DNA from 3 places in the Exiguobacterium oxidotolerans JCM 12280 genome. Region 1 is predicted to be linked to each of the others. Evidence: riboswitches for the same ligand, from Rfam matches in the RefSeq annotation. Region 1 holds a riboswitch; each other region holds the start of a gene.
The links. Region 1 has a riboswitch for S-adenosylmethionine ahead of P403_RS0105425 (methionine ABC transporter ATP-binding protein). Riboswitches for the same ligand answer to the same signal wherever they lie in the genome.

Region 1 (2,268 bases):
ATAAGATCCCGAGCGGAATCCCGATGATAATGGCGAATGTGAGTGAAATACCGACCATGAAGGCCGTCTCTCCGAGCGCTTTCGTTAAGTCAGGGAGCATTGTCGTAAACCGGTCAAGCGACATCTTGAATCACCTCGATTGCATGTAACTGTCCCTCGAGCCAGGTTAAGGCACGATTCACGTGCAGCGTCGGTCCCGTCAAACTGACGATTAAGACGCCAAACGCAACGTCCTGGATGTAGTCGACCTTCCCATGCAGGATGCTGACTGCGATATCGAATTGTTTGATGGCTTCAGATAAGGTACTCTCACCTGTTTTTTCACCCGTGAACTGAAGTCGAATGATTTTGCCGGGGGCCGCCCGTAAAATCCGTTCCGGTAACTCGATTTGAAGTGCCGTATCGACGTAATGTTTTGTGACCGGATGCTCGGCTTGACTAAATATAGCGTAAGTCGAAGCAACTTCGACGACTTCCCCGTGCGCCATGACGGCAACGCGGTGACAAATTTGTTTAACGACGTCGATTTCGTGGGTGATGAGGATGATCGTCAAACCGAGTCGGGCGTTTAAATCTTTCAGTAAATCGAGAATCTGGAGTGTCGTCACGGGATCGAGCGCTGATGTCGCTTCGTCACAGAGTAAGACGCTCGGATTGTTGGCGAGCGCTCGTGCGATGCCGACGCGTTGTTTTTGTCCACCACTGAGTTGGCTCGGATAGTTCGTCTCGAATCCTTCGAGTCCGACGAGTGCCGTCAATTCCTGGATCCGTTTCGGGAACTCCGCTCTCTTGACACCGGCTGCCTTTAAGGCGAACGCGATATTATCAGCAACGGTGCGGGACTGGATCAGTTGGAAATGTTGAAAGATCATGCCGACCCGGAGGCGGAGCTTCCGGAGAGATGTTTTCGAGACACGTGATAGGTTCGTTCCGTCTACGATGACCGTACCGCTCGTCGGTGTCTCAAGTCCGTTAATCAACCGTAAGAGTGTACTTTTTCCAGCCCCGGATTCACCGATGATGCCGAAGATTTCACCTTGTTCGATCGTTAAGTTGACATCGTTTAACGCAAAAATCGGTGTGCGGTCACGGACAAATTGTTTTGTGATCTGCGCGAACTCAATCATGATGTTTCCCTCCCTATACAAAAAAATCGCTTTTTTCCAGTTAGAGAGCAACCAGAAAAAAGCGACGAAGTGTAGAGTTTCGTAACTTATCTCTCAGAACAAAAGAAGTTCTGTAGGATGTGGCACCGTTCCATTACTGGTGGTTGCCGGACGTCGTTGGGCCTAATCCCTCGGTCGCTCTCGATAAGTAGCTATGCTGTTGGGATTTACTTTAACGGAAATGATTCCCATCTGTCAAACGTTTTTTCAGAATTATTCGGCAACGGCGGTTTGGAAGAGCTGTAGGGTCCCGATTCGTTTGACAGCCTCGACGAGCCGGTCGACATCGGCAATCAAACTGATCCGGACGTAACCTTCACCATACGTACCGAAGAAGTGACCCGGTGTCACGGCGACGTGCGCTTCGTCGAGCAGGTGATCGGTGAAGCTTTGGGACGTGAAGCCGGACGGGACCGGCAGCCAGACGAAAAACGAACCACCCGGAACCGGTCCTGCCCAGCCGATTTCGTTTAATGCACCGAACAACGCATCACGTCGCGTCTCATACAAGGCGCTCAGTTCACGGACACATGTCTGATCGCTTGAAAGTGCGACCGTCGCTGCATGCTGGATCGGTGTGAAGGCACTGACGTAAAGGTGTTCCTGGTATGTTTCGATGCTCGCGATGACGGACGGATTACCGATTGCAAAGGCAATCCGGAAGCCGGACATGTTGAACCGTTTAGAGAGTGAAAATAACTCAATCCCGACATTCTTAGCGCCTTCCGTTTGGAGGAAACTCCGCGTCGGACCATCGAAACTGATCCCGCCGTACGCTAAGTCATGGACGACGCAAATGTCATGTGCATCAGCGAACGCGACCGTCTGTTCAAAGGCTTCCGCTGTCGCTGTCGCACCGGTCGGATTGCTTGGGTAGTTGAGGAACAACATCCGGGCTCGTTCGACGTCAAGCGAATCGAGTAAGTTATAGTCAGGCAAAAAGCTATTTTCAGCGAGAAGTGGCAGCGTGATCGGATACGCACCGGCAAGTGCTGCGCCCGATAAGTAATCCGGGTAACCGGGATCCGGGACGATGACCCCTTCACCGGGATTGACGATCGTCTGCGGAAGGGCGACGATGCCGGCCTTACTTCCGAGCAAA
Region 2 (2,268 bases), 410 kb from region 1:
TACCGTAAAGTAGAGTAGAACTTATTTTTGAGGAGGATCTTTCGATGTCAAAACAATTAAAATTAGCAGCGCGCGAGTCGTTGCAGGGACGCTGGGGATTCATGGCATTAATGATGCTATTGTTTCTGATCATTCAAGGTGTTCCAAATGGAGCCGCATCATCAGGTAACGATTTCGAGTTCATCGACTTGATTGGCTTACTCTTGTCGATTGTCACGCTCCCAATTGCGATTGGTTGGTCATGGCTTGCACTATCTGTCGCCCGGGACGAAGAGACGAAAATCGCCGACTTGTTTGAGCCGTACAAAATGTTTCTGAAAGCCGTTGGTCTTGCGATCGTTCAGACGATTTTCTTAGGGCTCTGGTTCTTGCTGTTCATCATTCCGGGAATCATCAAGTCATTTTCGTACATGCTGACGTACTACATTTTGCGCGACGAACCGTCAATCGGCATTCTCGATGCGATTACACGTTCACGCCAAATGATGGATGGCCATAAAAAAGAGGCATTTTTCCTTGTCCTTTCGTTCATCGGCTGGTTCTTGCTCGGAATCATTACGCTCGGAATCGGTTTCCTCTGGATTGGCCCGTACTTCAGCGTCACAATCGCGAAGTTCTACGATCGCGTGCGTGGGGAAGAAGTTTCGACGACTGGTCACCGGACAGCCATGATGGATGCAAATCACAATGACCCACCGTTCGTATCACCAGAATGAATTGATTTTGAACAGCACCATATAAAGCAGGGATTGCCATCTTAAACCGATGTGCAATCCCTGTTTTTAGATTCTAGACAAAGAAGTATCAAGAAACAGAGTGATTTTCCAAATGTTTTTTTAATTCCGATAGGAAAAGAAGGTTTAAAGGTTGCTTTACTCCGCTAAAAGATGTACGCTAACTTCAATCATTCTTATCACGAGAAGTCGAGGGACTGGCCCGACGACACTTCAGCAACCCCGCATGAGCGGAAGGTGCTACTTCCAAAAGGAATTCATTCCTTTGAAGATAAGAGCCGACAGTAGACATTCGTCGCTCTTTTCTAAACGAAAAGAGCGATTTTTTATGCAAAAAGGGGGCACGGGGGATGGAATACGGATTTTGGCTACCAATCTTCGGAGGTTGGTTACGGAACGTCGAGGATGAACAAATGCCGGCGACATTCGATTATGCGAAACACGTCGCACAGACGGCAGAACGGATTGGCTTTTCGACGACATTGATTGCAGAATTGAATTTAAACGACATCAAAGGAATAGCCGAACCGAGTCTTGAGGCGTGGACGACAGCAGCAGCCATCGCGGCAACAACGGAACGGTTGGAAATCATGACAGCCGTCCGACCCGGTTTTCATAATCCGGCAACAACAGCAAAGATGGCGGCAAACATTGATCAATTGAGTAATGGACGGTTCACGCTCAACGTCGTTTCGGCCTGGTGGGAGGAAGAAGCCCGTCAGTACAATGGGATTTTTACAGCCCATGACGAACGGTATGCCCGAACGGAAGAATTCGTGACGGTCATGAAAGGATTATGGGCGGACGCATCACCCTACAGTTTTGACGGGGACTACTATCAGCTGGAACGGGCAGAGCTTCACCCGAAACCCGTTCAGCGTCCCGGTATCAAGCTGTACGCCGGTGGTGAGAGCGAGACGGGGAAACAGACAATCGTCAATCACTGTGATGCCTATGTCATGCACGGAGGAACAGTCGATGAAGTCGCGACGAAGATTACGGATATGAAAACCCGCCGCGCGGCGACCGGGAAGCAGCCGCTTGCGAGTTTCGGACTGGCGGCTTATATCATCTGTCGCGAGACGGAAGCAGCAGCGCTCGAAGAATGGCGCCGGATTACGGACGTGAAAGAAGACGGTGCCGGATACGCCGGGTATGACGACTTCGTCAGTAAATCGCAACTCGAACAACAGGTCAAACGAAATGACTATTCCGTCTCAAACCGTGGCTTGCGTCCGAACCTGATTGGGACGCCGGATCAAATCGCAGAACGGATTCTTGAATTTGAAGCGGTCGGCGTGACATTGCTCTTGCTTCAATTTTCTCCCCAACTCGAAGAAATGGAACGCTTTGCCCGCGAGGTCATGCCACGTGTCGAAGCGAAACGAAAGGTAGGTCAACTAAAATGACGAAAATTCATATTTTACACGAAAATCAGGAATGGACGGATCATTTAATCAAGCGACTCGAGGAACTCAACTTACCGTATGAACAGTGGCACCTCAACGAAGGCATCGTTCCACTTGATGAAACA
Region 3 (2,268 bases), 250 kb from region 1:
ATGCGCCGCCGCCATGACGTGCATAGCCACCATACGTATCAACGATGATTTTACGTCCAGTTAATCCTGCATCACCTTGTGGTCCACCGATGACGAAGCGACCTGTCGGGTTAATGAAGAACTTTGTTTCCGCATCGATGTATTCTGATGGAATCACAGGTACGATGACATGCTCTTTCAGGTCTGCTTGGATTTGCTCAAGCGTCACTTCTTCTGCATGTTGTGTTGAGATGACGATTGTATCGACACGAACCGGTTCGTTATTCTCATTGTATTCTACAGTTACTTGCGTCTTACCATCCGGACGGAGGTAGTCAAGTTGTCCAGTTTTACGGACTTCTGCGAGACGACGAGCAAGTTTGTGTGAAAGTGAAATCGGAAGTGGCATCAATTCAGGCGTTTCTTTCGTTGCATAACCGAACATGAGACCTTGGTCCCCTGCACCGATTGCATCGATTTCTTCATCTGACATGCTACCTTCGCGTGCTTCAAGCGCTTGGTCAACACCGAGAGCGATATCTGCTGATTGCTCATCGATTGAAGTCAATACAGCACAAGTGTCTGCATCGAAACCATATTTAGCGCGTGTATAGCCAATCTCACGAATTGTTTCGCGAACGACTTTCGGGATATCGACATAAGTCGATGTCGTGATTTCACCTGCGACGAGGACGAGTCCTGTCGTGACAGATGTTTCAGCAGCGACACGAGCATTCGGATCGGCTGCGAGGATTGCATCTAAGATAGAATCTGAGATTTGGTCACAGATTTTATCCGGGTGACCTTCAGTAACTGACTCCGACGTAAATAGCCGGCGATTAAGGTTTGTCATGTTTGACCCTCCCAAAAAAGAATTTGACGGTGTACTCATTTCCCCTAGTTGAGTGGGACGGTAAAATGAAAAAAACCTCTCCATGTCCAAAAAATGGTCAGGGAAAGGTTGTGCGTTCTTCCTTTACCCTCTTATCGTTCGAAGTGTTTACTTCGCTTCAGGAGAGCACCTTTTCCTTCATTAATAGAATTCTTAATGTAGGACGGTTGCCGGGTTTCTTCGGGCCTTGTTCCCTCCACCTGCTCAGAATAAGAGTATCCGTTACGAATTACATGATATAAAGTTGTGACCACTCTGTCAAGCTACGTTTTAATTTCTAGTCGAAACTTTTCGGAAGAGATGTTAAACTGTTAATGCTGAAAGCGTTTCCAGAAAAATAGAAATCAGCGCTAAAAAAGGATTGCTCATCCTTTAGTATGTCATATATAATAAATGTGTCATACTAAATGCCAGAGCTAAACCAACGTAGGGGAAAGGTGGGGTCAGGATGCCGATGACGGTCCTGAATATCGAAGAGCTACTCAAGAAGGAGCATGTGTTCAAACAACTATCTGTTGCTGAGCTAGTCGAACATGCAATTCATAACGAAGAAGGGGTTCTTGCTGAAAATGGCGCTCTGTCTGTAGAAACGGGGAAATTTACAGGTCGTTCACCTAAAGACAAGTTCATTGTTCGCGATCAGTCATGCGAGTCACATATCGATTGGGGTCATGTCAATCAACCGATGGAAGCAGACAACTTCGAGCAACTGTTACAAAAAGTTCTTCGCTACATGAATGAAGCAGATCAGCTCTACTACACAGAAGCTGCTGCTGGTGCAGACACTCATTTTACCCTTCCGGTTCGGATCGTGACACAATATGCTTGGCATAATTTGTTTGCAAAACAACTGTTTTTGCGTGAATATCCGACAGAAGCTGCTTTTGAGCCTTTCACGGTTATTTATGCGCCTCACTTCAAAGCAGATCCGAAAGTCGATGGAACGAATTCCGAAACGTTCATCGCCATGTCATTCGAACATCGGATTGTCTTAATCGGTGGAACGGAATATGCGGGCGAAATCAAAAAATCGATTTTCTCTGTCATGAACTACCTTTTACCTCAACGAGACGTCTTATCGATGCATTGCTCGGCTAACGTCGGACATGAGGGTGACGTCGCCTTATTCTTCGGATTATCCGGTACTGGTAAGACCACACTGTCTGCTGACGACAGTCGTCAATTGATTGGTGACGATGAGCACGGGTGGTCCAACGACGGCGTCTTCAATATCGAAGGGGGCTGTTACGCAAAAACGGTCAACTTATCGCGCGAAAAAGAACCACAAATCTTTGATGCGATTCGTTTTGGCACTGTCCTCGAAAACGTCGTCCTCGATGATGCACGAATTCCTGACTATGATGATACGTCGAAAACGGAAAACACACGGGCTGCTT

Region 2: it holds a riboswitch for S-adenosylmethionine, as region 1 does, so the genes downstream of both, P403_RS0107495 (LLM class flavin-dependent oxidoreductase) here and P403_RS0105425 (methionine ABC transporter ATP-binding protein) in region 1, are expected to answer to the same signal.
Region 3: it holds a riboswitch for S-adenosylmethionine, as region 1 does, so the genes downstream of both, metK (methionine adenosyltransferase) here and P403_RS0105425 (methionine ABC transporter ATP-binding protein) in region 1, are expected to answer to the same signal.

What each region holds. Positions count from the first base shown of each region.
Region 1 covers NZ_JNIS01000001.1:1,060,688-1,062,955, reverse strand. Annotated here, with positions in the region: gene P403_RS0105430 (methionine ABC transporter permease) at 1-124, opposite strand, end outside; gene P403_RS0105425 (methionine ABC transporter ATP-binding protein) at 114-1,127, opposite strand; SAM riboswitch class I at 1,211-1,317, opposite strand; gene P403_RS0105420 (aminotransferase class I/II-fold pyridoxal phosphate-dependent enzyme) at 1,380-2,268, opposite strand, start outside.
Region 2 covers NZ_JNIS01000001.1:1,473,858-1,476,125, reverse strand. Annotated here, with positions in the region: gene P403_RS0107500 (DUF975 family protein) at 45-716, shown strand; SAM riboswitch class I at 908-1,012, shown strand; gene P403_RS0107495 (LLM class flavin-dependent oxidoreductase) at 1,085-2,143, shown strand; gene P403_RS0107490 (ATP-grasp domain-containing protein) at 2,140-2,268, shown strand, end outside.
Region 3 covers NZ_JNIS01000001.1:812,566-814,833, forward strand. Annotated here, with positions in the region: gene metK (methionine adenosyltransferase) at 1-832, opposite strand, end outside; SAM riboswitch class I at 961-1,087, opposite strand; gene pckA (phosphoenolpyruvate carboxykinase (ATP)) at 1,320-2,268, shown strand, end outside.